4 regions of the Nocardiopsis sp. CA-288880 genome follow, and region 4 is predicted to be linked to each of the others. Evidence: riboswitches for the same ligand, from Rfam matches in the RefSeq annotation. Region 4 holds a riboswitch; each other region holds the start of a gene.
The links. A riboswitch is a leader RNA that binds a small molecule or an ion and turns the genes downstream of it on or off. The one in region 4 is predicted to bind cobalamin.
Positions count from the first base shown of each region.

Region 1: it holds a riboswitch for cobalamin, as region 4 does, so the genes downstream of both, ACQPYD_RS29400 (ABC transporter substrate-binding protein) here and ACQPYD_RS31370 (ribonucleoside-diphosphate reductase subunit alpha) in region 4, are expected to answer to the same signal.
Region 2: it holds a riboswitch for cobalamin, as region 4 does, so the genes downstream of both, metE (5-methyltetrahydropteroyltriglutamate--homocysteine S-methyltransferase) here and ACQPYD_RS31370 (ribonucleoside-diphosphate reductase subunit alpha) in region 4, are expected to answer to the same signal.
Region 3: it holds a riboswitch for cobalamin, as region 4 does, so the genes downstream of both, cobN (cobaltochelatase subunit CobN) here and ACQPYD_RS31370 (ribonucleoside-diphosphate reductase subunit alpha) in region 4, are expected to answer to the same signal.

Region 1 is NZ_CP192105.1:6,828,962-6,836,806, forward strand. Features, by position in the region: gene ACQPYD_RS29395 (FecCD family ABC transporter permease) at 1-359, opposite strand, end outside; gene ACQPYD_RS29400 (ABC transporter substrate-binding protein) at 356-1,414, opposite strand; cobalamin riboswitch at 1,475-1,684, opposite strand; gene ACQPYD_RS29405 (alpha/beta fold hydrolase) at 1,863-2,945, opposite strand; gene ACQPYD_RS29410 (DUF6924 domain-containing protein) at 3,428-3,934, shown strand; partial or broken gene ACQPYD_RS29415 (IS481 family transposase) at 3,938-4,039, opposite strand; gene msrA (peptide-methionine (S)-S-oxide reductase MsrA) at 4,149-4,805, opposite strand; gene rarD (EamA family transporter RarD) at 5,212-6,189, shown strand; gene ACQPYD_RS29430 (flagellar associated protein) at 6,312-7,253, shown strand; gene ACQPYD_RS29435 (hypothetical protein) at 7,462-7,845, shown strand, end outside.
Region 2 is NZ_CP192105.1:5,690,646-5,698,490, reverse strand. Features, by position in the region: gene ACQPYD_RS24675 (ABC-ATPase domain-containing protein) at 1-131, shown strand, start outside; gene ACQPYD_RS24670 (proteasome assembly chaperone family protein) at 458-1,384, shown strand; gene ACQPYD_RS24665 (quinone-dependent dihydroorotate dehydrogenase) at 1,381-2,517, shown strand; gene ACQPYD_RS24660 (polysaccharide deacetylase family protein) at 2,618-4,195, opposite strand; gene ACQPYD_RS24655 (polysaccharide deacetylase family protein) at 4,385-5,938, opposite strand; cobalamin riboswitch at 6,201-6,375, shown strand; gene metE (5-methyltetrahydropteroyltriglutamate--homocysteine S-methyltransferase) at 6,536-7,845, shown strand, end outside.
Region 3 is NZ_CP192105.1:6,820,995-6,828,839, reverse strand. Features, by position in the region: gene ACQPYD_RS29395 (FecCD family ABC transporter permease) at 1-536, shown strand, start outside; gene ACQPYD_RS29390 (ABC transporter ATP-binding protein) at 533-1,351, shown strand; cobalamin riboswitch at 1,366-1,503, shown strand; gene cobN (cobaltochelatase subunit CobN) at 1,538-5,128, shown strand; gene cobF (precorrin-6A synthase (deacetylating)) at 5,125-5,850, shown strand; partial or broken gene ACQPYD_RS29375 (cobyric acid synthase) at 5,847-7,208, shown strand; gene ACQPYD_RS29370 (cobalt-precorrin-6A reductase) at 7,539-7,845, shown strand, end outside.
Region 4 is NZ_CP192105.1:7,266,277-7,274,121, forward strand. Features, by position in the region: gene ACQPYD_RS31365 (ribonucleotide-diphosphate reductase subunit beta) at 1-47, opposite strand, end outside; gene ACQPYD_RS31370 (ribonucleoside-diphosphate reductase subunit alpha) at 183-2,720, opposite strand; cobalamin riboswitch at 2,878-3,068, opposite strand; gene ACQPYD_RS31375 (hypothetical protein) at 3,515-4,087, opposite strand; gene ACQPYD_RS31380 (NYN domain-containing protein) at 4,115-5,785, opposite strand; gene ACQPYD_RS31385 (sigma-70 family RNA polymerase sigma factor) at 5,984-7,845, opposite strand, start outside.

The DNA.
Region 1 (7,845 bases), 440 kb from region 4:
CCGACGCCCCAGCCGAGCACGGTCACGAGGACCGCCCCGGTGGAGGCGCCGGAGGAGACCCCGAGCACGAAGGGGTCCGCCAGCGGGTTGCGGAGCAGGGACTGCATGACCGCGCCGCACACGGCCAGTCCGGCCCCGCAGACCGCGGCGAGCAGGGTGCGGGGCATGCGCAGGTTCCACACGATGCCCTCGCGCAAGCGCGTCAGAGGGCTTTCGCCCCATCCGAACCGGGCGGCGGCCGACCTCCAGACCTCGGCGGGGGTGAGGTCGGCGGGCCCGATGGTGACGGCGACCGAGACCGACAGGCCGAGGAGCAGCAGGCCGGAGGTGACGAGCAGCGCCGGGCGCGCACCGCTCAACGGGCGTACCCGAGCTCGCGCAGGCCGTCGGCGACCAGTTCGATGCCCTCGACCGTGCGGATCGAGGGGTTCATCGCCTGCCCGCTGAGCAGGACGTACCGCTCCTCCCGCACGGCGGTGAGGTTGCGGGTGGCCGGGTTGTCCTCCAGGAACCCGATCTTGGCCGCCGCGCTCTCCGCGGTCTGGGAGTCGCGGGTCAGGTCGCCGAGCACGATGACGTCGGGGTCGCGGTCCGCGACGGTCTCCCAGTTGATCTGGGGCCATTCGCTGTGGGTGTCGTCGAAGGCGTTCTGCGCGCCGACGGCGGTGGTGATGGCGCCGGGGGCGCCGCAGCAGCCCGCGAGGTAGGGCGACTGCGCGTTGGCGAACCAGTACATGAGGGAGACGTCCTCGACCTCCAGGTCCCCGGTCGCGGCGTCCACCCGGCCCCGGAGCTCTCCGACCAGCTCCTCCCCGCGCTCCTCCACGCCGAAGATCTCGGCCAGGTCGTGGATCTCGCCGTAGACGGCGTCCAGGGTGAGCGGCTCGCTCCGGGAGCCGTCCCCGCCGCCCCCGTTGTCCTTGCCCGCGGCGCAGTCGGTCGGGGAGACGTACGAGGGCACGCCCAGCTCCTCGAACTGTTCGCGGGTGGCGACACCGCCGGCGCCGAGCGTGGAGACGAAGGACGCGGTCACGAGGTCGGGCTCGGCCTCCAGGACCCGCTCGAAGGAGGGGCTGTTCTCGGCCAGCCGCGGGATGTCCCCGTTGGCCTCCTCCAGGCCCTCCATGATCGGGTCGGTCCAGGTGGCGGTGCCGACCACCCGGTCCTCCAGCCCCAGGGAGAGGAGGATCTCGGTGGTGCCCTGGTTGAGGGAGACCGCCCGCTGCGGGGGCGCGTCGAGGGTGACCTCGTGGCCGCAGTTGTCGACGGTGCGGGGGTAACCGGACCCGGCGGCCGCTTCGGCGCCGTCGCCGCCCTGGTCGCCCTGCGGGCCGCAGGCGGTGAGGGCGAGGACGGGGACGAGCAGGAGGGCGAGGGAGGGGAGTGCGGAGGGCAGGAGGGCGTGGCGTGACATGGGGATGCCTCAGGTGTCGGGACTCGAACGCGGAGCCTGGCATGGATGCGCCTCCGCGCACTCGACGCGGAGGGGCCAGCAGGTCTTCGGACTCGGGTTCCTCCGGACGGGGTGCCTTCCCAGGGCGGTGCGCGCGGGCGCTTCCGTCCGCGCGCGTGCCCCAGTGGCTCGTGTACCCCGCCCGTCCCCCACACCGCTGCGCGTCAGCTCCGGATTCGCACCGGATTCCCTGACCACCTAGGTGGTACGACTGGCCCCGGAAGGGTACCAAGGGCCCCGCGCGCCCTCCGGGGCGGGCGGGACCCCGGGCGGGCGGGGCCCTTGCCCGCGGCGCCCCGCCCCCGGCGGGCGGCTCCGGCGTCCCTCCCGGACCCGCCGGACGCTCACGGCGGGCGCCCTCGCGGCGGCCGTCCGGGCGGCGTGCCGGAACGCCGCCCCGGGGGCCGGGTCACCCATCGAGGAAGCGGAGCAGCTCCGCGGTGACGAACTCGGGGTTCTCCTCGACGAGCCAGTGCCCCGCGCCCGGCACCTCCACCGCGCGCACGATGTCGGTCATGCGCGTGTCCACGGTGGCCCGGACCGGGTCGAGTTGCCCCTGGGCGGTCATGACCAGGGCCGGGACGTCGACCGGTTCCGCTTCCACGGTGTCGCGGACGTCCTCGTCGAGGGTGCGGTAGAGGTCGAAACCGCCGGCGAGGGCCTCGGGCCTGGCGTAGGTCCGCGCGTACTCGTCGATCTCGGCCTCGGTGAACGGGGACCGGTCCGAGGTGCCCCCGAACGCCGTTCCGTTGAAGGAGACCTGGGGGTAGAACAGCGCCAGGTAGTCGCGAACGTCGTCGCCGACCACCGTCTCGGGGATCCCGGGCTGGGAGTGGAAGGCGATGTGCCAGCTCATCGAGCGGTAGGCGGACGCGTCGATCCCGGGCCCGGGGAGCGGAAGGTCGAGGTAGCCGAGGCGGTCGGTGTCCTCGGGGAACCGGGCGGCGTACTGGAAGGCCACCGCGGCTCCGAGGTCGTGCCCGACGACAGCGGCGCCGTCCACCCCGAGCTCGTCGGCGATCAGGGTGTGTACGTACCCGGCCAGGGTGGCTTTGTCGTAACCGGTCGGCGAACCGGTGCTGTCGCCCAGCCCGGGGAGGTCGACGGCGTAGACGGTGTGGTGCTCGGCGAGTTCCGGCATGATCGACCACCAGCCGTACCAGGTCTGCGGCCAGCCGTGGAGCAGCACCAGCGGCGTGCCGCTGCCGCCGGTCACGTAGTGCATGCGGACTCCGTCGACGTCGGCGAACTCGTGTCGGAACGTGCCCTCGAACTCGGGATCGCCCTGGGTGGCGGCCGCGTAGGGGGGAACGTCCTCCTCGGGGGCCGGCGTGGCGCAGGCCGCGACGCCGGCCATGAGCAGGAGGGCGAGCAGGGGTGCCGCCGTCGCCCGCGCGGCTCGGAGGAGGCCGCGCGGGGAAGGCCGCGGGGTGGTCGTCGGTCCGGGGGCGCGGACGCCGTCCCCGGACGTGGTCGCCTGGTCGGTACTCATGGGGGCTCTTTCTGTCGAGGTGCGCCCAGTCTCGACAGGATCTCCGCTTATGGCACTGAAAATTGCGGTTCCGGCAAGTTGCCCCCCGGGGATGTGGGCAAGGGCGTGCTCCACGCCGCGGGAAGTGACTTCGTGCGGGGCGGCGGGTGTGCGCGCCCCCGGGGCGGCGAGGCCCCTCACCCGGTCGCGGACCGAGGCGGACGCAGGGCCCCGCGTACCCTCCGGGGCGGGCGCACCGTCGCGGCCGTCCGCATCCGCCGGGTCCACCGGTACTCCGCCGGGACGGAGGGAGTGGCCGCCGGCACGCGTGTAGGTGTGGTTGCGGGCCGGGGAACCGCCCGACGCACCGCTTCCTGCTTCGTGCGGACCCGGGTGGCTGCGCAGGAGTGCCGACCCGGACTGAGGCTCGGGGTGTCGGTTCCGGCCGCTACCTTCTTCCGGCAGGCAGTTCCGACGCCCCGTGGCACCCCCTTGGAGCAGTGATGATTCCGGCACGACCACGACTGCCCGAATACGACGAGTTCTCGGCCGTGATCTTCAGGACCGACTTCACCGACGAGGCCGCATGGACGCAGGTCGTCGCCCAAGTGCGACTGTCCGCTCTGGACGACGCCGATCCCGAAAGGTTCTACACCGTCGTCGACGTACCCCTGCTGGGCGGTGCTGACAGCGAGACCGTTCTGGCTGCGCTCGCCGCGTGGCGGGAGGGGTGGGAACCCCCTGCGGTGGTGTTCGTCGCCGACAGCACCACCATGGGCTCCGACCTCTCTCCCCTTCTCGCCGTCACGACCCTGACCGGGGAGGACGCCCTGGACGGCGAGGAGTACGAGGAAACGGTCGAGCACGGACCCGCCTTCCGGACCCTTCCCCGCGAGATCCACGCGATCCATGCCAACGTCGAGGGGGCCAACACGGGCTTCCAGGATTTCTCCTCCGCCGCACGCGAGGCCCCGGACGGGGTCTACCGCTCCTGCGGCGAGGACGACTGACGCGGACGCCCGTCGCGGCGGCCGGCCGTCGTCGACCACACAGCGGGCCGGCGCCAGGCGTCCGGCGGGTGTGAGGCGGGCGTCGGCGTGGGTGGTGAGGGGCATCGAGGGCCTTCCGGTCCGGTGGTGGATGTCGCGATCCACACCGTTGCCGGAGGCCCTCTCCGCGTGTGTCGGCCGGGGTGGGTGCCACCGACCTCCATGGTCGGTACGGCTAGCCCACGACGCCGATGGGGCAGCTGGCGCCCGTACCGCCGATGCCGCAGTACCCGTTGGGGTTCTTGGCGTCGGACAAATACTGTTGGTGGTACTCCTCGGCGAAGTAGAAGGCCTTGAGCGGCGCGATCTCGGTGGTGATCGGGCCGTACCCGGCGGCGGTCAGCACCGGCTGGAAGGCGTCGCGCGTGGCCTCGGCGACGGCCTTCTGGGCCTCGTCGTGGTAGTAGATCGCCGAGCGGTACTGGGTGCCGGTGTCGTTGCCCTGGCGCATCCCCTGGGTCGGGTCGTGGCCCTCCCAGAAGGCCTTGAGGACCTCCGCGTAGGTGATCCGGCCGGGGTTGAACACCACCCGCACGACCTCGGTGTGCCCGGTCAGGCCGGAGCAGACCTCCTCGTAGGTGGGGTTGGGCGTGTAACCGCCCGCGTAGCCGACCGCGGTGGTGACGATGCCGCGCTCGGCGCCGAGGCGCCAGAAGATCCGCTCGGCCCCCCAGAAGCAGCCCATCGCCACGTCGGCGATCTCGCTCCCCTCGGGGTAGGGCGGGGTGAGTGGCGTGCCGAGCACGGTGTGCACCGCGTGCACCGGCATCGGGGTGTCCCGGCCGGGCAGGGCACGCGCTGGGTCGACCATGGTCGCTTTTCTCCCGAACATGACTCCAGGCTATCCGCGACGCGGGCGCGGCGCACGGCCCCGTTCACGCCTGTGGACGACACCGCCGGGAGCGGGGCGGGCGGGCCCCTTCCGGCGGCGCGGAGGACCTCCCTCCGACCGGCCCCGCGCGGGCTCGCCCCTCGGCCCAGGGGGCGTTCTCCGCACTCGCCCCACACCGGCCCCGCACGGACCCGCCCCCTCCCCGCCCGCGGCCCGGCGCCGAAGGTCCGCCCGGGAGAGCGGCGGCGCCGCCCGACCACCCCGACCACCCCGACCACCCCGACCACCCCGACCACCCCGACCACCCCGACCACCCCGACCACCAGGAGCATGACCCTCCTCACGAGTCCGGGTATCGCCCGATATGAGGCAGACACACCCAAGAATTCGTCCTACCATTGCGTACGTGCCGGAATCCAACCGCGGCGTCGCCCTCGGGGCAAGCGCCTTCCTCCTGTGGGGCTTCGCGGCCCTGTACTGGCCGTTCCTCTCCGCCTCCGAACCCAGCGAGATCCTCGCCCACCGCATGGTGTGGGCCCTGCTGGCGATGTGCGTCATCCTCCTGCTCGCCCGCCGGGGCTGGTCCTGGCTCCCCGCCGTGCTCCGCAGCCCCCGGCGCCTCCTGCCCGTCGCCGCCGCGGCCGTCCTGATCTCCCTCAACTGGTGGGGGTTCATCTACTCCGTCTCCGTGGAGCAGACCCTCCAGGCCTCCCTGGCGTACTTCATCAACCCCCTGATGTCGGTGTGTCTGGGGGTGCTGCTGTTCTCCGAGCGGCTGCGCACGGCCCAGTGGGTGGCGGTCGCCCTGGGCGTCCTCGCCGTGGTCGTGATGACGATCGGCTACGGCGTGACGCCGTGGCTCGCGCTGCTCATGGCCTCCTCGTTCGCCGCCTACAGCGCGGTCAAGAAGTACGTCGACCTCGACGGGATGCAGAGCCTGACCGTCGAGACGCTGGTGATGTTCCTGCCGGCGCTGGGCTTCGTGGTCTATCTGGAGGCCACGGGGGCCGGAACCATGTTCTCGGTGTCGCCCGCCCACACGGCGCTGCTGGTCGGCGGCGGGTTCGTGACCGCCCTGCCCCTGCTGCTCTTCGGCGTGGCCGCCCGCCAGGTGCCCCTGAGCGTCATCGGCATGCTCCAGTACATCGCCCCGACCATGATGTTCTTCATCGGCTGGCTCATCCAGGGCGAGGAGATGCCGCTCGCCCGCTGGATCGGCTTCGCCCTGGTCTGGTCGGCGCTGTGCGTGTTCGTCCTCGACCAGCTGAGCGGCGTCCGCTCGCGCTCCCGCGCACGGGCCAGGGCCAGGCTGGACCTCATGGAGCAGGAGGCGGAACGGGAGAGGGAGCCCGAGAAGCACGCCCGACCGGACAACGAGGAGTGACCCGGACGGATTTCCCCGTTTCGGAGAACACAAACTACCCTGCGTGACACTGTGCTAACGTCAGGTCGCGAACCGGTCACCGCACCGGTTCCGACCAGGCAGCACGTCCCGGAGGGTCCCTCATGCCCCGCACCAGCCGAACGGCCCGCGCCATGCGCGTCGCCTCGGCCGCGTGCTCCATGAGCCCCTCCCTGCTCGGCCTGCCGCTCCTCGTGGGGGCGTTCCTCACCACCCTGTGGCTCTTCGGGGCCTCACCCGTCCACGCGGACGCCCTCGGCGGCGCCCTCGACGGGACCGGGGCCCTCGCGCGGACCGGGGCGGGCGCGATCACCGGGACCGGCGCCGCCCTCGGCGGCACCGGCTCGGACGCGCTGGGGAACGCCGGCGCGCTCGGGCTCGACCGCCCCGGCTCCCTCGACCAGGTCGTCCCGGAGCGGGTCGCCGAACCGGTCTCCCGGACCCTCGGCACCGTCCACCAGGGCCTGGGCCGACAGGACGGGGACGGCGCGGCCGGGCTCCTGGACGATCCCGGCTGGCCGGTGGACGAGCTCCGCGAAGGGGCCCGCCGGGTGGTCGGAGACCTCGACCGCACCCGTCGGGACACCGCCCAGAACCTCCTCTCCCCCGCCGTCGACGCCGTGTCCGGCGTCCGGGACGCCCCGGCCCCGGACGGGGTCCGGGCGCGCGAGGGGGAGCCGGAATCCGCCGACCGCGCCCGTGGGCGGAACGGGCGCCATGACGCCCCGTCCGCCTCCGCCGGCGCCCCCGGCGGGCACGGGACCGTGTACGCCTACGCCCCGTCCGCCGCACCCGCCGCCGAGGCCCCCTCCGCCGAGGCGGACGCGGAGCCCGGCGACACCGGCGCCTCCGCCGCGACGGCGCCCTCCGCCCAGCTGGCCACCGGCTCCGCCGCGCCCGCGGGCGGCGCCGCCCCCGCGGTCGCCGGCTACCTCACGGCTCCGCCCGTCACCGCTCCCGCGGCCTCCGCCGTACTCCTGGCCTCCCGCTCGCTGCACCCCGTGCCGAGCGGTCCCAGCGACGACCCCACCGTCTCCCCCGACTAGGGCGGTCCCACCGCGCGGTGTCCCCTTCCCGCGCGCGGACCGTTCCCAGCGCGGCGTCCCCGCCGCACCTCCTGGGAGCTGACCTGAGTCCCGTGCCGCCGTTCACGTGATTCATGTCAGCCGGTGGTCCACCTCCGGCCCAGGTCGTCGGCGCCCCGGGCGCACGGCTTCCACGAATGCACCGACCACAGCTTCCGGAAGGAATTCCATGACGCAGGCCAAGCGAATCTCAGCCAGGGCCGTCCTGCTCGCCGCGGGCACCGCGGGCTTCGTCGCCCTCGGCGCCGGGATCGCGGGCGCCGAGGGACTCGACTCCCCCGTCCGCGAGGTCACGCCGCTCGTCGAGCGGGCCCTGGTGGAGGGCGTCGCCCCCACCGTGAACAGCCTGGCCCCCGAAGGGGTCGGCCCCATCGCGGGCACCGCCCTGTCCGAGCTCCAGGACAGCGCGCACAACCCGGACCGGCCCGCCCCCGACCTCTCCGCGCCGCTGCCCCGGGGCACGGACGTCGCCACCCCGGTCGGGACCGTCCCCAACCCCGTCCCCGCCCTGGCCGACACCGTGTCCGGCGCCCAGGACGCCACGGGGCTGGAC
Region 2 (7,845 bases), 1.6 Mb from region 4:
AGGCCGAGGGCGTCACCCTGCTCGGCGACGACTTCGGGGGCGACTACGTCCTGCCGCGCCGGTTCGAGGTCGCCGCGGTCCTCAACAGACTGCGCACGCTCCGCGTCTGCGGCCAGCGTCCGGGCGGGTGAACGCGCTGCCGTTCCGGCTCCGGCCGGGGCTCCGGCCGCCGACCAGGGGCGGGAGCCGCGAGGGAGCGCGCTCCCGTCGCGCTCCCGTCGCGTCCCCCACCGGAGGGGGAGGGGCGCTGGCGCGCACCCGCGGGGACGCTCCGGCGGCCGGGGTGTGACAGGCGTCCCATCGCAGGCCTGAGGGGGATCCGGTCGGTATTGTGGGAAAGCAGGGCACAGCCTCCCAGGAGGTGCGATGCCGGGCCCTCCCCGGTCGCGCCCCGGCGGTCGGACCGCCGTGAGGACGCCGCCCTGCGAATCCGACCAGTCTTGGAGAAGAGAACCCGGTGCGTGACCCCGCAGATCTGTACGAACTCCATCCCGGCTTCGACGACATCGCCGGGCTGGCGATGCTGGTCTGTCTGGACGGCTTCGTGGACGCCGGACACACCGGACGCCAGGTCGCCGAGGCCCTTTTCGAGCGCTTCGAGGCCGAGGAGGTCGCGACGTTCGACGCCGACCGGCTCGTGGACTACCGGTCCCGCCGCCCGTCGATGACCTTCGTGGAGAACACCTGGACGGACTACGAGCCGCCCAAGCTCGCCCTGTACCGGATGCACGACGAGGAGAACGCCCCGTTCCTGGTCCTGTACGGCCCGGAGCCGGACCGGGAGTGGGAGGCCTTCGCCGCCGCCGTCGTCCAGCTGGTCGAGCGGTTCTCGGTGTCGCTGTCCATCAGCACGCACGGCGTGCCGATGGCGGTGCCGCACACCCGTCCGGTCACGGTCACGCCGCACTCCACCCGCCCCGAGCTGGTGGAGGGCCACACCCCGTGGATCGGCCGGATCGAGGTGCCCGCCAGCGCCGCGGCGATGCTGGAGTTCCGCCTGGGGGAGCGCGGCCACGACTTCGTCGGCTACGCCGTCCACGTGCCCAGCTACCTGGCCCAGTCCCAGTACCCGCGGGCGGCCATCGCCGCCGCCGGTTACGTGGCCGGGGCGACCGGGCTCGCGCTGCCCACCAGCGGGCTGGAGGAGGTGGCGGGGGCGACCGACGTCGACATCGCCGAGCAGGTGGCGGCCTCCGAGGAGGTCCAGCGTGTCGTGGCCAACCTGGAGCGGCAGTACGACGACATCATGTCCTCGCGGACCGATCCCGAGGAACGCCCCACACTCCCGCTGGCCGACGACGAGGCCGGCCTGCCCACCGCCGACGAACTCGGCGCGGAACTCGAACGCTACCTCGCCGAGCGCGAGGGCGACGGAAACGGATGACCGTGTTCTACCAGATTGTCTTCCGCTCGGTCCTGCGCCACATGGACGCCGAGAAGGTCCACAGGATGAGCTTCGCCGCGCTGCGCGGCGTGACCGCGATCCCCGGCGTGGCCTCGGCCATGGGGAGGGTCCTCGGCCCGCGTGAGCCCGAGCTCGCCGTGCGCGCCCTGGGGCAGGAGTTCCCGGGGCCGCTGGGCCTGGCGGCGGGTTTCGACAAGAACGCGGAGAGCCCGTCCGGTCTGGCCGCGCTCGGCTTCGGCTTCGTCGAGATCGGCACGGTCACCGCCCAGCCGCAGCCGGGCAACCCCGCCCCGCGCCTGTTCCGGCTGGTCGAGGACCGCGCGATCGTCAACAGGATGGGCTTCAACAACGAGGGCTCCGCCCTGGTCGCCGAGCGCCTGCACCACCAGAGGGGCGGACGCCGCCCCGTGCTGGGGGTGAACATCGGCAAGACCAAGGTGACGCCCGAGGCGGACGCGCCCGCGGACTACGCCCTCAGCGCCCGGCGCCTGGCCCGCTACGCCGACTACCTCGTGGTGAACGTCAGCTCGCCCAACACCCCGGGGCTGCGCAACCTCCAGGGCGTGGAGCAGCTGCGGCCCCTGCTCGCCGCCGTTCGCGAGGCGCTCTCCGAGGCCGGGCACCCGACCCTGCCGCTCCTGGTCAAGATCGCCCCCGACCTGGCCGACGAGGACGTCGACGCGGTCGCCGACCTGGCCCTGGCCGAGGGGCTGGACGGCATCATCGCCACCAACACCACCATCTCCCGCGAGGGGCTGGCCGCCTCCGCCGAGGAGGTGGAGGCCGCCGGGGCGGGAGGGCTGTCCGGCGCCCCGCTCAGGGAGCGGTCGCTGGAGGTCCTCCGCCGCCTCCGCGCCCGCGTCGGCGACCGCGTCACCCTGGTCGCCGTGGGCGGCATCGAGACCCCCGAGGACGCGTGGGCCCGCATCCGCGCCGGGGCGACCCTCGTGCAGGGCTACACGGGTCTGATCTACGGCGGCCCCCTCTGGCCGCGCCGCATCCAGCGCGGCCTGGCCAGGCTGGTCCGCGAGGCCGGATACCGCTCGATCGGCGAGGCGGTCGGCGCCGACGTCCACGGGGCCGGCAGCTCCCAGGAGTCCACCGCCGTCTGACGGCCGCCGCCTCCCGCGGGGCCGGGAACCCCTCCCCGGGGTTCCCGGCCCCGCGGTGATCCCGGGCGGCCCCGGCCCCGGTGCGCTCCCGATCCGCGCGCTACCAGTCCTCGGGGACGGTGACGCCCGCCGCCGGGTAGGACTCGCCGGGCTCGGGGTCGCCGACGACCTGGCTGACGGTCGCGAACTCGTAGCCCTCCTCCCGCAGCCGCTCGATGAGCCGCGGCGCGGCGGCCAGGGTCGGCGCGAGCGTGTCGTGCATGAGCACCACCGAGCCCGGCTCGACGTCGTCCATGACGCCGTCCACGATCTCCTCCGGGGACAGGCCGGTCCAGTCCTCGCTGTCCAGGTTCCAGAGGACCTGGGCCATCCCCTGCCTGCCGATCTCCTCGATCACCGGTCCGGAGGTGTCGCCGAACGGAGGCCGGAACAGTTCGACGTCCTGCCCCGTCTGCCGACTGACCATCGCGCTGACCGCCGCGACCTGCGCGGGGAGCTCCCGGTCGTCGAAGTACTCCGTCATGTGCTCGTGCAGGTCGTTGTGGCTGGCGATCTCGTGGCCCTCCGCGTAGGCGCGCCGGAGCACGCCGGGGCGGGTCAGCGCGGGGTCGCCGTTGAGGAAGAACGTCGCCGCCACCTCCTCCTCGGCCAGCAGGTCCAGGAGGGCCGCGGTCCCCTCCGCGGGCCCGTCGTCGTAGGTGAGCGCGACGCACTCGGTCCCCGGGGCCTCGCAGTCCAGGTCCGGGTCGCCGGCGGCGACCACCCCCGGCGCGGTCGGGAAGGACTCCGGGACGGCTCCGGGCGGGTCCACCGCGAGCACGGGGTCCTCCGCCGCCGACGCCTCTCGGGCGCGCTCTCCCAGGTCGGACAGGAGGGGCGCGGCCTCCTCCGACGGCACCACCGCGACGATCCGGCCCGGTTCCGACGAGGGCGGGTGGCCGACCACCACCGGGGAGAGGTGGCCGTCGTCGAACTCCACGAGCAGGTCGCCGTCGGAGTTGAACCCCATGGAGTCGTAGGTGCGCACGACGGGGTGCAGTCCCTCCGGGTCCACGTCCGGGTTCCCGGCCAGCACCTCGTGCACGATCCCGTCGAGCCTCCCCAGGGCGTCGTCGTCCGCCAGGAGCTCCGTCGAGTACGCGGTGTGCCCGGTCTCCGCGTCGTACCAGTACGTTCCGTATCCCTGGCGCCGACCGTGCAGGTCCTCCTCGGTGCGGACCAGGCGCACGCCCAGGACGCCGCTCCCGGCGCCCACGACCTCCCAGTCGACCGCCAGGCGCACGGGGTCGCGGCTGGCCCCGCGGAAGTCCCGCACCTCGCGGTCCACCTGCTCGGCCAGCCGGGAGGCGAACGGTTCGGCCCCCTCGAACACCGGGTAGGAGACGTCGATCTCCACGCCGTCCGGCCGGTGGGGGTGGTCGCCGAAGTCCGCGGCGCCACCGGTCCACTCGGCGACCTCCTCGCCGGGCTCGTCCAGGAGCACGGTCATCAGCTCCGGGTCGTCGCCCTCCGCCGCGCCGCCCGTGCCGCAGGCGGTGAACAGCAACAGCGCCGCCACCGCCGCGCCGCTCCGGTGCGCCGCGCGTCGTGCGGCCCCTCCGGGGCGCCGGGGCCCCGCCCCCCGGTCGCGTCCCCGAGGGGGAGCGGTCTGGCCAGGACGGACTCGGCTCGTCGGCAACACCGGTCTCCCTCATCCCTGCGCGGGTGCTTACGCGGTTGATGGGAGCAACATAGGGGACGCCGTACGCGCGCCTGTGGCGGTGACCACATGTGGTCACCGCCACAGGAGGGGGCGCGGGTCCGCACCCGTCCGGAGCGTCGCGGCCGGGGCCGCCGGGAACCCGTCGGCCCCGTGAGCCCGCCGGCCTCAGGCCGCCTCGTCCCCCTCCGGTTCCCCGCCGTCCCCCTCCGCGTCGGCGGGGGGCTCGGGGGCCCCGTCGACGTAGGTCTCGCCCGGCTCGGTGGCGCCGAGCAGCTGGGAGACGGTGACCATGGTGTAGCCGCGCTCGTCCAGTTCCCGGATGATCTCGCGGGAGGCGTCGACGGTCGTGTCGTGGATGTCGTGCATGAGGACGATCGCCCCGGGGGAGGCGCCGTCGACGGCGCGGTCCGCGACCACCGACGACTTGCGGTCCTTCCAGTCGTTGGTGTCGATGCTCCACAGGATCTGGGCCAGGCCCATGTCGGCGGTCACCGAGGCGACCTCCGCGTCGGTGGACCCGTAGGGGGGTCTCATGAGGTCCATGGTGTACCCGGTCTCGCGGTACACCAGGGCCTGCACGGTTTCGAGGTCCGAGCGGATCCCGCCCGCTCCGAGCCCGGCCAGGTCGGGGTGGGAGAGGGTGTGGTTGGCCAGTTCGTGGCCCTCCGCGTAGGCGCGCCTCACGGTGCGCGGATCCTCCATGACCGGGTAGCCGGTGACGAAGAACGTCGCGCGGGCGTCGTACTCGGCCAGGGTGTCCAGCAGTTCGGGAGTGCGCCCGCCCGGGCCGTCGTCGTAGGTCAGGGCCACGCACTTGGACCCGGGGGCGGAGCAGTCGACGTCCTCGCCCGCGGGCGGCAGGACCCCGGGGACGGCCGTCTCCCGGCTGTCCCCCTCCTCCCGGGGCGGGGCCGCGACGGCGAAGTCGCGGACGCCCCGGGTCGCCGAGCGCAGCGCGCGCTCGCCCAGGTCCGACAGCAGGGGGGCGGACTCCGAGGCGGCGATAACGGCGTGGGTCCTGCCCTCTTCCACGGGGGCGACCTGTCCCGCGTCGAACTCCACGACGAGGTCGCCGGCGGGGTTGAACCCCACGGAGTCGTACAGCGAGGCGATCGGGTGCACCGCGTCCGGGGCCGCGGTCCCCGGGAGGGCGTCCCGCACGAGGCCGTTCAGCTCCTCCAGTTCCGCCTGGCCGGCGATCAGGGCGGTGGAGGGGTGGGTCGAGCCGGTGAGGGTGTCGTACCAGTAGGTGGTGTATCCCTCACGGGTTCCCTCGGAGTCGGTCTCCTCACGGGTCACGCGGACCCCGACGATGTCGTCGTTGGCCGCCGTCAGGTTCCACGCGGACTCGAAGGAGACCGCTCCGGGGTTGGCCGCCTCGAAGGCGTCCACCTCGGCGGCCAGCGCGCGGTCCAGGAAGTCGCTCAGCGGGTCGGCGCCGGGGACGACCGGGTAGGAGACCTCCGCGGCCACCCCGCCCTCGCGGGCGAGTTCGGCCTCGGCCAGGTCCACCACGTCGTCGGGGTCGACCACCGTCAGCCCGTCGGGCTCGCCGGCGGCGGGCGGGCCCGCCTCCGGCCCGCCGTCCGCCGACCCGGGGTGCGTATCGCTCTCGGGTTCGGAGGCGAGCACGCCGGGCGGGGAGACGGCCAGCCAGACCAGCCCCGCGACGACCGCCAGCGCGACCGCGATCGTGGACAGGGGGTGACCGGGGGCCATGGTCGGTTGGGACTGCTTGTTCACCAGGGGTTCTCCACGTACATCTTCAAACGAGCGATCGCGGGGAGCACGGGGGAGGGCTCGGCCACGCGACGCTTCATGTCGGTTGTGACGCCGACCGCGCAACAGGGGTTCGCGCTGTTTCCGGCCGGGGGCACAGGGCAGCACGCCGGGTACAGGGGCGGAGGGGTGCTCCCTATACTTGCAGGCGTGGAAGGTACATGCTCCACCCCGGAACCCGGGCCGCGCCCGGAAGGGGAGGGGTGTGTCGCAAGAGGGAACCCGGTGCGACTCCGGGACTGCCCCGCAGCGGTATGAGGGAACGAACGTCGCCATAAGCACTGGTAATCCGGTCGGAAAGGTCGGAAACCGGGAAGCGGCGGCCAGTAGGAGGACGGTGTCCGCGCCGTCCGCGCCCCCGAGTCCGAAGACCTGCCTCCACCCGGCGGCGCACCCGTGCCGCCGGTGGTCCCGTGCCCCGAGGGAGGGCCGAGGAGCGGCGGCAGGCGCACACGCCCACGGCGTGGCCCCGGGCATGTCCGCGTCCTCGCTCGCCCCCGTGGCCGGTACCCGGCTTTCGACGAGGGAGAGAAGCTCATGCCCGACACCCCCGAGGCCTCCCGGCCGTCCGTGCGCTCCACCGTGCACGGCTACCCCAGGATCGGCCCGAACCGAGAACTCAAGCGCGCCGCCGAGTCGTACTGGAGGGGCGAGACCACCGCGGAGGAGCTGGACGGCATCGCCGCCGACCTGCGCCTGGGCGTCTACACCCAGCTGCGCGAGGCGGGCGTCGACGACATCCCGTCCAACACGTTCTCGTACTACGACCACGTCCTGGACACCGCGGTCCTGTTCGACCTGGTGCCCTCCCGGTTCGCCTCGCCGGCCGCCGCCGGCGACCGCGACGAGGAGCTGCGCCGCTACTTCGCCCTCGCCCGGGGCGAGCAGGGGGCCCAGCCGCTGGAGATGACCAAGTGGTTCGACACCAACTACCACTACCTGGTCCCCGAGCTGTCGCCGAGCACCCGTCCGCGCCTGGTCGGTGACAAGCCCCTCGCCGAGTTCCGGGAGGCGGCCGAGGCGGGTTTCCCGACCCGCCCGGTCCTGGTCGGCCCGCTCACCTTCCTCCTGCTGGCCAAGGCCGCGGACGACGCACCCGAGGGCTGGCGCCCCGTCGAGCTGCTCGACCAGCTCCTGGACGCCTACGCCCAGCTCCTCGCCGGCCTCTCCGCCGCGGGGGCCGCCGAGGTGCAGCTGGACGAGCCGATCCTGGCCACCGACGAGGGACGCGCCGCCGTCGGGCTCCTGGAGCGGGTCTACCAGCGCCTGGGCTCCCTCGCCGAGCGCCCCTCCCTCCTGGTCTCGACCTACTTCGGCTCCATCGGGGCCCCCGCGCTGCGGATCCTGAAGGACTCCCCGGTGGAGGCCGTCGGCCTGGACCTGGTCACCGACGGCGAGGGCGTCGACGACCTCGTCAAGGTCTCGGGCCTCGGCAGCACCCGCCTGGTCGCCGGGGTGGTGGAGGGCCGCAACGTCTGGCGGACCGACGTCCCGGCCGCCGTGGCCGCGCTCGGCACCCTGCTCGCCCTCACGGACGAGCTGACGGTGAGCACGTCCTGCTCGCTCCTGCACGTGCCGATCGACCTCGACGCGGAGACCTCCCTCGCCCCCGAGCTGCGCGAGGCCCTGGCCTTCGCCAAGCAGAAGGCGTATGAGACGGCCCTCCTCGGCCGCGTCCTCTCGGCGGGGGCCGAGGCCGAGTACGCGGCGGGCGGCACCGGCGGCGGTCCCGCCTTCACGGACGCCCGCGTGCGCGCCCGCCTGGACGCCCTGGGCCCGGACGCCTACGAGCGCCCCCAGGACAGGGGCGCCCCCACGGACACGCCGCTGACCACGACCACCATCGG
Region 3 (7,845 bases), 450 kb from region 4:
TGCAGCTGTTCTCGGCGCTGACCTCGTTCATCGTGCTGACCTCGGCGGACGCCGACACCACGCGCGCGGTGCTGTTCTGGCTGCTGGGCTCCCTCGGCGGCGCCGGATGGACCGACGTGCTCCTGGGCGCCGCGGTGCTGTGCCTCGTGCTCGCCGTCTGCCTCGCCCACACCACCACCCTGGACGCCTTCGCCTTCGGCGAGGAGGCCGCGGCGAACCTGGGCGTCCGGGTGGGCCGGGCCCGCGTGCTGCTGCTGAGCGCCACCGCGCTGCTCACAGCGGTGCTGGTCAGCTCCACGGGCGCGATCGGGTTCGTGGGCCTGGTCCTGCCGCACGCCGCACGGGCCCTCACCGGCTCCTCCCACGCCCGGCTGCTGCCGGTCACCGCGCTGGCGGGGGCGGTCTTCCTGGTGTGGGTGGACACGGTCGCCCGGACCGCGCTGGACCCGCAGGAGATCCCGGTGGGGGTGGTCACCTCCCTCATCGGGGTGCCCGCCTTCGTCGCCGTGCTGTACCGAGTGAGGAGGAAGACGTGAACCACTCCGTCCAGGCCCCCGGGGAGGGGCTGCGCGCCGACCGGGTCAGCCTCGGGATCGGCGGCCGTCTCGTGCTCGACGGCGTCACCCTCGCCACCCGCCCCGGTGAGACCGTCGGGCTGCTGGGCCCCAACGGGTCGGGCAAGTCCACCCTGCTGCGGCTGCTCGCCGGGGTGCTCGGCCCCTCCGCCGGGGCGGTCACCCTGGACGGCCGGCCGCTGGACCGGGTCGGCCGCCGGGCCGTGGCACGGCGCGTGGCCACCGTCCAGCAGCAGGCGCACACCCAGACCGAGCTGACGGTCCGCGAGGTGGTGGCCCTGGGACGCATCCCGCACCGCCGGTCCTGGACGCCCATGACCCCGGCCGACCTGGAGGCCGTGGCGCGGGCGCTGGAGCGCACCGGACTGGCGGACCGGGCCGACCAGTCCTGGCACACCCTGTCCGGCGGCGAACGCCAGCGCGCCCAGATCGCCCGGGCCCTGGCCCAGGAACCCGGCGAGCTCCTGCTCGACGAACCCACCAACCACCTCGACATCCAGTACCAGCTCGACCTGATGGAGCTGGTCACGGGCCTGCCGGTGACCACCGTGATCGCCCTGCACGACCTCAACCTGGCGGCGATGTACTGCGACCGCCTGGTCGTGCTCCGAGAGGGCCGGGCGGTCGCCGGGGGCACGCCCTCCGAGGTCCTGACCTCCGACCTCATCGGAGAGGTGTACGGGGTCCCGGCCGAGGTCACCCCGGGGGCCGACGGCCCGGTGGTCCGCTTCCTGCGCCGGGGCGCCGTCCCCCCGGGGCGGGCCGGCCGCTCCTGACGTCCCCGCCGGGACCGGAGGAGGGGCTCCCGGCTACAGTGTGAATCCTTTGCCCGTGGTACAGGAACCCGGTGAGATTCCGGGGCGGTTCCGCCACTGTGACACCCCGACGAGGGGTGCAGCCAGACACTGGCCCGGGCAGTCCGACCGCCGACGGGGCGAGAACCCCGAGGGAGGAGCCCGGCCATGACGGTCCGGATCGCTCTGCTGTCCACGTCCGACACCGACCTGCTGTCCGCGCGGGCCAGCGGCGCCGCCTACCTGTGGGCCAACCCGTCCCGCGCCTCCGACGCCGAACTCACCGGCGCCGTCGAGCGCGCCGACCTCGTGGTGGTGCGCCTGCTGGGCTCCTCGCACGACCTGTGGCCCGGTCTGGCCGCCGTCCGCGAGCGGGGCACGCCCCTGGTGGTCCTCAGCGGCGAGCAGCAGCCCAGCGCCGAGCTCATGGAGCACTCCACCGTGCCCATCGGGGTGGCGACCGAGGCCCACCGCTACCTCGCCGAGGGCGGTCCGGCCAACCTCGGCCGCCTGCACGCCTTCCTGTCGGACACCGTGCTGCTGACCGGGGAGGGGTTCGAGCCTCCGTCGGCGCTCCCGCCGTGGGGCTTCGCCGAGCGCGAGCGGCCGCACGGCCAGGGGCTCCCCGAGGTGGGCATCCTCTACTACCGGGCCCACGAGGCGGGCGGCAACACGGCGTTCGCGCACGCCCTGGCCGACGCCGTCGACGCGACCGGCCGGGCCGTGGGCGTCCCCGTCTTCGCCGGGTCGCTGCGCTCGGCCCCCGACGACCTCTACGAGGCGCTCGGCCGCTTCGACGCCCTGGTGGTCACGGTCCTCGCGGCGGGCGGCAGCGTGCCCGCGTCCGCGAGCGCGGGCGGCGACGACGAGGCCTGGGACGTGGAGCGCATGGCCGCCTTGGACGTCCCCGTCCTCCAGGGCCTGTGCCTGACCAGTTCGCGCGCGGACTGGGAGGCTTCCGACGACGGGGTCACCCCGCTCGACTCGGCCACCCAGATCGCCATCCCCGAGTTCGACGGCCGCATCATCACGGTGCCGTTCTCCTTCAAGGAGATCGACAGCGACGGGCTGCCCCGCTACGTCGCCGACCCCGAGCGCTGCACGCGGCTGGCCGGGACCGCCGTCGCCCACGCCCGGCTCCGGCACGTGCCGCCCGCCGAGAAGCGGATCGCCGTGGTCCTGTCCGCCTATCCCACCAAGCACGCGCGCATCGGCAACGCCGTCGGGCTCGACACCCCCCGCTCCCTGGTGCGCCTGCTGCGCCGCCTGCGCCGGGAGGGCTACGACCTGGGCGCGCCCGACGCCCTCCCCGGCCTGGACCTGCCCGACGAGACGGAGGCGGGCGACGCCCTGATCCACGCCCTGATCGCGGCGGGCGGCCAGGACGAGGACTGGCTGACCTCCGTCCAGCTCACCGAGGCCCACGTGCGCATCACCCCCGAGCAGTACGCCGACTGGACCCGGGACCTGGACCCGGCGCTGAAGGAGGCGATGGCCGAGGCGTGGGGCGCCGCACCCGGCAAGCTGTACGTGAACGAACAGGGCGAACTCGTGCTGGCCGCCCTGCGGGCGGGCAACGTCGTCGTGCTGGTCCAGCCCCCGCGTGGTTTCGGCGAGAACCCGATCGCGATCTACCACGACCCCGACCTGGCCCCCAGCCACCACTACCTGGCGGCCTACCGCTGGCTGGAGCACGGGTTCGGCGCGCACGCCGTCGTGCACCTGGGCAAGCACGGCTCCCTGGAGTGGCTGCCCGGGAAGAACGCCGCGCTCTCCGCCGGCTGCGCGACCGACGCGGCCCTGGGCGACCTCCCGCTGGTCTACCCGTTCCTGGTGAACGACCCGGGGGAGGGGGCCCAGGCCAAGCGCCGGGCCCACGCCACGGTCGTCGACCACCTCATCCCCCCGATGGCCCGGGCGGAGAGCTACGGCGACATCGCACGCCTGGAGCAGCTCCTGGACGAGCACGCCAACATCGCGGCGATGGACCCGGCCAAGCTGCCCGCGGTCCGCGGCGAGATCTGGGCCCTGATGCGCGCCGCCGAGATGCACCGCGACCTCGGTCTGGACGAGCGGCCCGACGACGAGGAGTTCGACGACTTCCTGCTGCACGTCGACGGCTGGCTGTGCGAGATCAAGGACACCCAGATCCGCGACGGCCTGCACGTGCTGGGGGCGGCGCCGGAGGGCGCGGCCCGGGTGAACCTGGTCCTGTCCGTGCTGCGCGCCGCCCAGGTCTGGGGAGGCGTGGGCGGCGCGGTGCCCGGCCTGCGGGCCGCCCTCGGCCTCAAGGAGGACGCGCCCACCCAGGAGGTCGACGCGGTGGAGGCGCTGGCCCGCGGCCTCGTCGAGCGCATGGAGGCCGCCGGGTGGGACCCGGCGGCCGCGCGGGACCTGCACGACGACCCCGGGGTGCGCCGCGTCCTGGAGTTCGCCGCCGAGCAGGTGGTCCCCCGGCTGGCCCGCACCACCGACGAGATCGACCACGTCCTGCACGCCCTGAACGGCGGTTTCGTTCCGGCGGGCCCGTCCGGCTCCCCGCTGCGCGGACTGGTCAACGTGCTGCCGACCGGCCGCAACTTCTACACGGTCGACCCGCGCGCGGTCCCCTCCCGGCTCGCCTGGCAGACCGGCCAGGCCATGGCCGAGTCCCTGCTGCGCCGCCACCTGGACGAGACCGGCGCCTACCCGGAGTCGGTCGGCCTGTCGGTGTGGGGCACCTCCGCGATGCGCACCTCCGGCGACGACATCGCCGAGGTCCTGGCCCTGCTCGGGGTCCGGCCCGAGTGGGACGAGGCCTCCCGCCGGGTCGGCCGGCTCCACGTGGTGCCGCTGGAGGAGCTGGGGCGTCCGCGCATCGACGTCACCGTGCGCATCTCCGGCTTCTTCCGCGACGCCTTCCCGCACGTGGTCGCCATGCTGGACGACGCGGTCGGCCTCGTCGCCGGGCTCGACGAGCCGGACGAGCAGAACCACGTGCGCGCCCACACGAACGCCGACCTGGCCGAGCACGGCGACCGGCGCCGCGCCACCACCCGGATCTTCGGCTCCGCCCCCGGCTCCTACGGCGCGGGCATCCTCCAGGTCGTGGAGTCCGGCAACTGGCGCGACGACCGCGACCTCGCCGAGGTCTACACGGCCTGGGGCGGTTTCGCGTACGGCCGCGACCTCGCCGGTGTGCCCGCGGCCGACGACATGCGGACCAACTACCGCCGGATCAAGGTCGCCGCGAAGAACATCGACAGCGCCGAGCACGACATCGCCGACTCCGACGACTACTTCCAGTACCACGGCGGCATGATCGCCACCGTGCGCGCCCTCAGCGGGGCCGACCCCAAGGCCTACGTCGGCGACTCCACCTCGCCCGACGCGGTGCGCACACGCCCCCTGGCGGACGAGACCGCCCGGGTGTTCCGCGCCCGGGTGGTCAACCCCCGCTGGATCGCGGCCATGCGGCGGCACGGCTACAAGGGCGCCTTCGAGCTGGCCGCGACCGTCGACTACCTGTTCGGCTTCGACGCCACGGCCGGGGTCGTGCACGACTGGATGTACGAGAAGCTCGCCGCCGAGTACGTCCTGGACGCCGAGACCCAGGAGTTCCTGCGCCGCTCCAACCCCTGGGCGCTGCACGGCATCGTCGAGCGCCTGCACGAGGCCGCGCGGCGCGGGCTGTGGGCGGAGCCGGACCCGGCCACCCTGGAGGCCCTCACCGAGGTCTACCTGGAGGTCGAGGGCGACCTGGAGGAGCGGTCCGAGTGAGGGTGCGGATCCTGGGGATCGGCATGGGCCCCCAGCACGTCACCGGCGAGGTCGCCGAGGCCCTGCGGGGCTGCGACTACGCGGTGGCCGTCGACAAGGGGGCGGACGACGGGCTGCTGGCCCTGCGCCGGGCCGTCTGCGACGCCTTCGGCGTCCCGCTGGCCACCGTGCCCGACCCCGAGCGCGACCGCGACGACCCCGCCGACTACCCGGCGGCGGTCGCCGACTGGCACGAGGCCCGCGTGGCCGCCTTCGAGCGGGTGCTCGGCGAGCGCGGCGGCACCGCGGCCTTCCTGGTCTGGGGCGACCCCTCCCTGTACGACTCCACCCTGCGCATCGTGCGGCGGATCGCCGAGCGCGGGCACGTGGAGGCGGACTACGACGTGCTCCCCGGGATCAGCGCGCCCCAGGTCCTGGCCGCCCGGCACCGGATCGTGCTGCACGGGGTCGGCCGCCCGGTGCACGTGACCCCGGCGCGGCGGCTGCGCGAGGCCGTCGACGCGGGGCAGGACAACATCGTGGTCGTGCTCGGCGGACGGCACGGGTTCGAGGGGCTGGAGGACTGGTCCCTCTGGTGGGGGGCCAACCTGGGCGCCGACTCCGAGGAACTGGTCGCCGGACGGGTGGGCGAGGTGCTGCCCGAGATCGCTGCGGCCCGCCGGAGGGCCAGGGAGAGGGCCGGCTGGATGATGGACACCGCGCTGCTGAGGAGGCCGGAGTGACAGGGCTCCTGGTCGCCGGGACCACCTCCGACGCGGGCAAGAGCGTGGTCACCACCGCCCTGTGCCGGGCCTTCGCCCGCCGGGGCGTGCGGGTGGCGCCGTACAAGGCGCAGAACATGTCCAACAACTCGATGGTCTGCCACGGCCCGGACGGGCGCCCGGCGGAGATCGGCCGCGCCCAGTGGGTGCAGGCGCTGGCAGCCCGCGCCCTCCCCGAGCCCGCGATGAACCCGGTGCTGCTCAAACCCGGCAGCGACCGGCGCAGCCACGCCGTGCTGCTCGGCCACCCCGCCGGGGAGGTGTCCTCCTCCGACTGGGAGGCGGGGCGGCGCCACCTGGCCGAGGCCGCGCACGCCGCCTTCGACGACCTGTCCGCACGCTACGACGTCGTCGTCGCCGAGGGCGCGGGCAGCCCCGCCGAGATCAACCTGCGCGCGGGCGACTACGTGAACATGGGCCTGGCCCGCCACGCGGGGATGCCCGTGGTCGTGGTCGGCGACATCGACCGGGGCGGGGTGTTCGCCGCGATGTACGGGACGGTGGCGCTGCTGGAGCCCGAGGACCAGGCCCTGATCGCCGGTTTCGCCGTCAACAAGTTCCGTGGCGACCACGCCCTGCTCCGGCCGGGGCTGGACGACCTCGAACGGATCACCGGCCGCCGGATGTTCGGGACCCTGCCGTGGGACCCGGGGCTGTGGCTGGACTCCGAGGACGCCCTCGACCTGGAGGGGCGGCGGGCCGCGGGGGAGGCGGCGCTGCGGGTGGCGGTGGTGCGCCTGCCCCGGATCAGCAACTTCACCGACGTGGACGCGCTCGGCCTGGAACCCGGGCTCGACGTGGTCTTCGCCTCCGGTCCGCGCGACATCGCCGACGCCGACCTCGTGGTGCTGCCGGGCACCCGTTCCACCCTCGCCGACCTGGCCTGGCTGCGCTCGCGCGGACTGGACACGGCGATCACCGGACACGTCCGCCGCGGACGTCCGCTGCTCGGCGTCTGCGGCGGCTTCCAGATGCTCGGGCACACCGTCACCGACCCCGAGGGGGTCGAGGCCGCGCCGGGGGCGTCCGCCGAGGGGCTGGGCCTCCTCGACGTGCGCACCGACTTCACCGCCGACAAGGTCCTCCGCCTGCCGGAGGGGGAGGCCCTGGGCGCGCCCGCGAGCGGTTACGAGATCCACCACGGCCGGATCACGGTGGGCGGGGGCGCGGAGGAGTTCCTGGGCGGGGCGCGTGCGGGCAACGTCTTCGGGACCATGTGGCACGGCAGCCTGGAGGGCGACGCCTTCCGGGCGGCCTTCCTCGCCCGGACACTGGAGTACGGGCCGTCCGGGACGGACTTCCCCGCGGCGCGCGAGCGGCGCATGGACCTGCTCGCCGACCTGGCGGAGCGGTACCTGGACGTCGACGCCCTGCTCGGGCTGGCCCTCGACGGGGCTCCCGCCGGACTCCCCGTGCTCGGTCCGGGAGCCGCCCTCCCGTCACCCTCCACCACCCTCAACGGTTGGCCTGCGGCCGCGGTCCCTCCCTCTTCGTCACCCTCCACCACCCTCAACGGTTGGCCTGCGGCCGCGGTCCCTCCCTCTTCGTCACCCTCCACCACCCTCAACGGTTGGCCTGCGGCCGCGGTCCCTCCCTCTTCGTCACCCTCCACCACCCTCAACGGACGCCTTCGGCGCAGCCCTTCTCCTCTGAGGCTCCTGCTCCTGGGGGGTACGTCCGAGGCCCGTGAGCTGGCCGCCCTGCTGGTCGGGGCGGGCGTGGACGTGACCACGTCGCTGGCCGGCCGGGTGGCCCGGCCGCGCCTGCCGGTGGGCAAGGTGCGGATCGGCGGGTTCGGCGGAGTGCCGGGGCTGCGCGCCGCCCTGGCCGACTACGACGCGGTCGTGGACGCCACCCACCCCTTCGCGCTCGGCATGACCGCCAACGCGGCCGCCGCCTGTACGGACCTGCCGCTGCTGCGGTTGGAGCGGCCGGGATGGGAGCCCGACCCGGCCT
Region 4 (7,845 bases):
CCGAGGCCGCTGGTGGCGCTGGCGTTGTTCTCGGAGACTGCGGTCATGCTGGGGTTCTTCCGTTCTCCGGCCGGGCCGGAAAGTCGTTGTCGTGAGCGGGACGCGGAGTCGCCGCGGGCACGGTCCGGCGGGACGGCCGGACCGGCCCGGGGCCGCCGGCGGGCGGCCCCGGGCCCCACGCCCTACTGGCAGGCCTCGCACTCGGGGTCGTCGATGGAGCAGGCCTGGCCGTCGACGATCTCGAACTCGTCCTCGACCTCGGTGTTCACGGCGGCGGGCGCCGCGACCGGCTCGGGGACGGGTGCGGGGGCGGGCGCCGGGGCGCTCGGGGTCGCGGCGACCGAGTTGAGGCGGCCGTCGGTGCCCTTGAGCGTGCTCTTCTCCACGTGCGTGGCGCTCTGCGAACGCAGGTAGTAGGTGGTCTTGAGACCGGAGCGCCACGCGCGGCGGTACAGGGTGTCGAGCTTCCTGCCGCTCGGGGCCGCCATGTACAGGTTCAGGGACTGGGCCTGGTCGATCCACTTCTGGCGGCGCGATCCCGCGTCCACCAGCCACTCGGGGTCGACCTCGAACGCGGTCGCGTACAGCGCCTTGAGGTCGTCCGGGACGCGGTCGATGGCGCCGAGGCTGCCGTCGTGCATCTTCAGCGCCGAGACCATGTCGTCGTCCCACAGGCCGCGCGCCTTGAGGTCCCGGATCAGGTACGGGTTGACGACGGTGAAGTCGCCGGACATGTTCGACTTGACGTACAGGTTCCGGTAGAGCGGCTCGATCGACTGGCCGACACCGGTGATGTTGGCGATGGTCGCGGTGGGCGCGATCGCCATCACGTTGGAGTTGCGCATCCCGGTGGACCGCACGCGCTCGCGCAGCGAGTCCCAGTCGAGGGTCTCGCCCCGGTCCATGTCCAGGTCGCCGCCGCGGGAGTCGGCGAGGAGCCGCAGCGAGTCGATCGGCAGGACGCCCCGGCTCCACAGCGAGCCCTCGAAGGACTCGTAGGCGCCGCGCTCGGCGGCCAGCTCCATGGACGCCTCGATGGCGTAGTAGCTGATCAGCTCCATGCTCTCGTCGGCGAACGTCACCGCGCCCTCGGAGGCGAACGGGGTGCGCAGCTTGAACAGGGCGTCCTGGAAACCCATCAGGCCGAGGCCCACGGGGCGGTGGCGCATGTTCGCGCGGCGCGCCTCGGGGATCGTGTAGAAGTTCACGTCGATGACGTTGTCGAGCATGCGCACGGCGGTGCGGACGGTGCGGCGCAGGCGCTCGGCGTCCAGGCCGTCGGGGCCCACGTGCTGGGCCAGGTTGACCGAGCCCAGGTTGCAGACGGCGACCTCGTCGGCGCTGGTGTTCAGCGTGATCTCGGTGCACAGGTTGGAGGAGTGCACGACGCCGACGTGCTGCTGCGGCGAGCGCAGGTTGGACGGGTCCTTGAAGGTGATCCAGGGGTGCCCGGTCTCGAACAGCATGGTCAGCATGCGACGCCAGAGGTCGACCGCGGGGATCTTCTTGGCGACCTTGATCCGGCCCTCCTCCGCGGCGGCCTCGTACTTCTCGTAGGCCTCGGCGAAGTCGGTGCCGTACTTGTCGTGCAGGTCGGGGACCTCGTCCGGCGAGAACAGGGTCCAGCTGCCGCCCTGCTCCACACGCTGCATGAACAGGTCCGGAACCCAGTTCGCGGTGTTCATGTCGTGGGTGCGGCGGCGGTCGTCGCCGGTGTTCTTGCGGAGGTCGAGGAACTCCTCGATGTCGATGTGCCAGGTCTCCAGGTAGGCGCACACGGCGCCCTTGCGCTTGCCGCCCTGGTTGACCGCGACGGCGGTGTCGTTGGCGATCTTCAGGAACGGGACGACGCCCTGGCTCTTGCCGTTGGTGCCGCGGATGTGCGAGCCGAGGCCGCGCACCGGGGTCCAGTCGTTGCCGAGCCCGCCCGAGTACTTGGACAGCATCGCGTTGTTGCTGATGCCGTGGAAGATGGCCTGGAGGTCGTCGCCGACGGTGGTGAGGAAGCAGGAGGACAGCTGCGCGCGCACCGTGCCGGCGTTGAACAGGGTGGGCGTGGAGGCCATGAAGTCGAACGAGGACAGCAGCTCGTAGAACTCGATGGCGCGGGCCTCGCGGTCGTCCTCGTTGAGGGCCAGCCCCATGGCGACGCGCATGAAGAACGCCTGCGGCAGCTCGTAGCGGACCTCGTCGCTGTGCAGGAAGTAGCGGTCGTAGAGGGTCTGGATGCCGAGGAAGGTGAACTGCTCGTCGCGCTCGGGGCGCAGGGCGGCGCCCAGGCGCTCCAGGTCGAACCCGGCGAGCGCCGGGTCGAGCTGGCCCAGGTCGATGCCGCGGCCGACGTAGGCGGCCAGGTAGGCGGCGTAGCGCTCGCCCATCTCGGACTGCCCTGCGGCGTCGGGGGCGCCGCTGATGAAGGTGAGGGCCTCGCGGCGCAGCTTGTCCAGCAGCAGGCGGGCGGCCACGAACGAGTAGTCCGGGTCGACCTCCACGAAGCTGCGGGCGGCCATGACCAGGGCGAGCTCGACCTCGGCGTCGGGGATGCCGGGGTAGAAGCCGCGGCGGGCCTCGGTGAGGACCTTCTCCGCCGAAACACCGGTGAGCCTCGCACAGGCCTCGGTCACGACGTGCTCGATCCGGTCGACGGCGGCGGGGGGCGCGCCCTCGTTGGTCGGCTCGGGCCGAACGGATACGGGCACGGCCTCGACGTCAAGGGTCATACAGCGGCTCCAACCTCGGTAGAAGAGTCCCGGCGGGGAGGGGACACGATGGGCAAGGTGCGCGGCACGCACCGGGGGACCGACGCACCGGGTGCGTGCGGTCGTCCGACCGGTGGGTCGCGGCGGCTCACCCTCGAAGCCCCGTCGTCGGCGCACGCTCACGTGCGCACCGGTGGCAGGTCTTCGGGCTCGTGGGCGGCCTACGCACCGTCGCTTCCCGGGGCCTTCGGGGGTCCCCAGTGCCTGTGACGGCTTCGTTCCCACATACCGCTGCGGGGCAGCCCCGGCTTCGCACCGGGTTCCCTCTTGCCTCACCCCGAGGGGTGAACCACCAGCGGGACAGATACTACATCTAGGGGGCCGTGCGTTGGAACACCGCAAGATGATGGCGTGTCATCGATTTCTCGGATTCTTCGACGATCGTCGAACACACGCGTGGGCCGTGGTATGAGAGGGCCTCGGGCACCCGGTTCAGGGGGATGTCGCGCCTCGTCTGGGCAGCTGGGAGGCGACCGGACACAGCCTAGATCGTCGCCGGGGCTCCCCGGGACCGGCAGCACCTCCCGAGGGGCGGCCGAACGCCCGGAACGCCGCTTCCGAGGCGGTTCGGACGGCGCCCGTCGGGCCGGTGCCGCTGACCACACGGCCGTGTCCGCGGCGGCCGGGCCCGGACCGGAGCGGTCGGGCGCAGATCAGCGCCTCCACCGCCCCGGGCGTGTCGGCGGCACGCCCGCACGTCGGAAAGCTCACTCCGCCGGGTCCGGGCCGGAGCGCCCCGGCCCGCACGGCCGGGGTCACTCCTCGTCGAGTCTGCGGTCCAGCCGGTCCTCGGACAGCCCCAGGTCGGTGCGGATGCGGAACCGGATGCGCAGGAGCTCCACCAGGAGGTCGCGGACGTAGGGCGAGGAGGCCCGGTCGAGGAACCGGTGCGCGCCGACCGTCGCCCACCGCTCGGCGCCCTCCAGGTCGTCGTGCGCGTACAGCGCCTCCGCCACGTGGATGAAGGTCTGGAGTCCGGGCGGATCCTCGCCCTCCAGGCGTTTGAGGTGGGCGTAGGCCTGGTCGACCTCGTCCAGTTGCAGGAGTGCCCCGGCGCTGAGCGCGCGGGCGTCGATCACCGTGGCCCCGCCGTCGTCGATCGCCCTCTGGTAGGCCGAGCAGGCGCGCTCGAACTCCTGGGCGATCTCCCACTGCTCCCCCGCGCGCACGAACAGCTCCGCGCGCGAGACCTCGCTCCCCGCGTCGACCCGGTTGGCCAGGTCCAGGAGTTGGGCGGCGACCCGTCCGTGCTCACCGGACCGGACAGCGTGGAATTCCCAACGGTCGAGTTCTGCCGTCGTCACGTGGGTCAACCGCATCGCCCCCATCCCCTACTCGCACTCCCGCGCGCCCTGTCAGGACCTGGCCCGCTCCAGGGCCTGCCAGAACCCCTGGCGCAGTCCGTCACGGACCTCGTCACGCAACAGGTGGTCGATCGGCAGCGAGGAGCCCTGGAGCAGGCGCGCCTCCAGGTCGGAGGGCATCCTGGGCCTGCGGGCGAGTACGGCCTCCACCCACAGGGCGGGCGCCTCGCGAGCGATCGACTCCGCGAAGTCGTTCCCTTCCTTGTGCGCGACATGCACCGCTTCGTCAACGGTATGCGCGGCGGGACGTGTCTGCTGTGGATATCCAGGACTGGGACGGGATTCCTGGTAGCCGCCGGCGCTGAACCGGCTGGCGGGTTCGGGACCAGTAGGTGGCGGCCCCCCGTAGGGGGAGGCTGCCCCACCGCGGTGAGCGGTGTCAGTTTCCGTACTGGTCCCATAGGTAGGGTTTGCGTCGGCCGCTCCCCCGAATCCGGAGCCGTCCCCGCCCCCGTAGCGCGGGTCCTGGCGCGGATCCTGCCGTGGGTCCTGGGGTGGGGCGCTTCTCGGAGGTGGCGCGTGGCCGGGTTGGCCGTCCGACGCGAACGAGCGCTGCGGCCCCGTCCCAGCGAAGGACTGCTGGGGTCCCGTGCCGTTGAAGGAGGGCTGCGATCCGGTCATCGGCCCCGACCCGGAGGCCGGCCTCGCGGGCATGCCGTAGCCGCTCGGGTCCGCGCCGCGCATCGACGGGTGTCCGTCGGTGACGGGATAGCCCTGCTGCCCGTTGTGTGCGGGGTGCCCCCCGGTCACCGGGTGGCCGGGGTAGGAGCCGCCGCCCGTGCCGGGCGGGGTCTGCCCGCCGGACGGGAATCCGTTGGCGTCGATGCCGCCCGGCTGCTGGGCGCCGTCGCCCCCCGGTCCGACGAGGTGGTCCCCGCCGCGCTGCTGCGCGAGGGACCTCCGCATGGCGCGCAGCTGGTCCATGGCGCTGCCCTGGGGGGCGGGCTGGCCCCCGGTCCCCGCGAACATCGCCTCCAGGCCGCCGCTGGAGGATCCCACCGGGTCGACCCGGGCGCCGCCGGGCTGGGCCGCGACGGGCTGCCGCTGCGTCTCGGGCGCGGAACGGGACCGGCCGTTGGCGAACGGCGTCGTGGTCTTGGCCGCGGTCTCCTGGGAGGAGCCGCTGCTGGTGAGGAGGTTGACGTGCGGGCGCAGGTGGCCCGCCCCGATCTCGATGAGGTCGTCGCACTCCCGGCGCAGGGCCCGGGAGATGGTCCAGTTGCCCTCGACGGACACGTGCACGACGGTGACGCGCACGCCCATGTCCTGGACGTCGGCGACGACGGAAGCCATGTCCTCGTCACCGCTGACCAGGACGGCGTCGCACAGGACGCCGGTGCGTGCCAGCGTGGTGATGTCGCGCTGGACATAGCTCTCCACGCCCTCGCGGCGGCCGGGCCGTATCCTCGCGGCACGGAACTTGACGCCGGGGATGTCGGCGATGCCGTCCTGCTCCTGGGAGCGCCGGTCGTCGGCGACGGCCTCGTACCAGTAGCAACGCAGCAGCGGAAGACCGGTGCGGTCCCGTGCGACCTCGTTGAGGAACTGGACGAGTCCGGAGTAGTCCCAGGAGACGGAGTCCCGGTTGCGGGTTCCGTGCACGGCCATCGCGCCGTCCGCGAGAAGGTATCCCGCGTCAACGAACAACGCGCAGCGGTCCACGTGACACCGCCCCCTTCCCTTTTGACTCTGGGGCCATATCCATGACCGGGGCACAGCCTAGCCAAGTCTGTCTGGTTTTGCGTGCCCTCTTTGAATACGGAAAGTTATGGACCCACTACACACAGGCGGGATCCCGTTGGGGGGCGGGCTTTTCCGGCCGCCCGGGCCTGCCGGGAAACCCGTCGCGAATACCGGACTTCAGGTACGCATCGGGGCGGTCAGCGCCACGACGCCGACCAGTACCGCGTCCTGTTCGGTGAGGATTCGGATATCCGTTTCCCGGCCGAGTACTGGGTCGAATCGTACGACGTCGGTACCGAAGGTGAAGGGGTCCCCCACGGCCCCGCGCGCGGAACTCGCGAAGGCGTTGTCCTCCTCCCCGTGCCCGCCGCTCGGGGCGACCGCGCGGCCGTCCACCGTCACCCGGTCCCCCCGCAGGTCGGCGTCGCCCTCCCAGGCCACCACGTCCACGTGGGAGGGCACCGCGGCGGGGAGCAGGCCCGACACCGGGAACGACATCCCCGTGGGGCTCCGGAAGACCGCCCCGGTGTCGTCGAGCACCATCGCCTGGTTGTAGGAGCCGATGCCCGGGTCCTCCAGGACCACCACCAGGCTCCACCCGGCGTAGACGCCCCGGCCCTCCCGGGCCGGCACGTCGCCCACCCACCACTCGCCGCCGCCCTGGGCCCTCACGAGGTCGGTGACCTCGGCGAACGCCTGGTAGGCGGGGTACCCGGGCAGGTCCGCGACCTTCGTGTCGGTGGCGGCCACGGTCCGGTAGGACGTCATGCCCGGCCCCCGGACCCGGGCCGTGGGGGCGTCGGGGGCGCCCGCGGCCGAGAAGTACAGCCCCGCCCAGCGGACCGCGCCGCCCTCGGGGAGCTCCCAGGTCGCGGCGCTCGCCGAGGTGGCGGCGTCCGGATCGCCCTCGAGGGGGGCCATCACCCAGTTGTCGTTGTCGCGGTGCTCCCCCTGCCTCAGGCGCGCGTCGGCACAGGGGCCGTCCGGCGCCTCCGGCCCGGCCCCGGAGGACGGGTCCGGACCGGGTTCCGGGGCGGGCGCGGGGCCGCCGTCCGCGTCCTCCGGGTCGGGGTCCCGCTCCGGGGCCGGGTCCCGCTCCGGGTCCGTGGGCGACACGCCGTCCGGCAGGGCGCCGGCTCCGTCAGGGGCGCCGCCGTCCCCTCCCTCCGCATCGTCCCCGGGGGTCTCCTCTTCCTCCGGGGAGGCCTCCGTGCCGGGCTCAGCGGGCAGCGGCCCCCGCGGTGCGCGGGCCAGGTCCGCGTCGGCCTCCGGACCGGTGCGCCCGTCGGCGCCCGGGGTTCCCCCTGTCCCGGGGCCGGCGCCGGGGACGCCGGGGTTCCCGGGCCGCCAGGGCCACGGCCACGGCCAGTGCCCCCCGTGGTCCCGCTCCGGCTCCACGCAGGTCATCAGCGCGTTGCCGACGCTCTCGGTCCGTACCCGGCCGGCCGTCGCGTAGCGCGCGGCCACCCCCTCGGAGGAGACCCCGCGCTCGCCGGTCGCACTGGCGGCCACGCCTCCGGAGGACACCGTCACGGACGCGGGCACGCCGACGTCGGCCCCGGCGTCCACGCGCACGTCCAGGAACTGGGTGCTGTTCTGCCCGGACGCCATCCGCGGGTGCGCGCAGCGGCCGCCGCCGCTGCCCGACGAGCAGCTCCAGTCGCCGTTCCCGGTCGCCATGGGGACGGAGCTGCCGGCGCCGCCGGAGGAGACCATCTCGACCCCCGGCGGCAGCGTGATCACCGCGATGACGTCCTCGACCGTGGACGCGCCGATGTTGCGGACGTCCAGGACCACGATCCCCTCGCTGCCCGGGAGGAGCGCGCCGACGGGATCGATGCCCGCCGCGAACAGCGGTTCGGGGGCGTCCTCGACCACCTCCTCCTCGGGGACGTCCGCCGGGGGCACGGCCGGCTCCGCCGGGGCCTCCGGGGGCGCGGGCCGGTCAGGGGCCGCCGGCTCCCCCGGTGCGGCGGGGGGCGGGGCGTCCGCGGGCGGGGCGGCGGGCGGCGGGCCCGGAGGCGTGTCGGGGGCGGCCG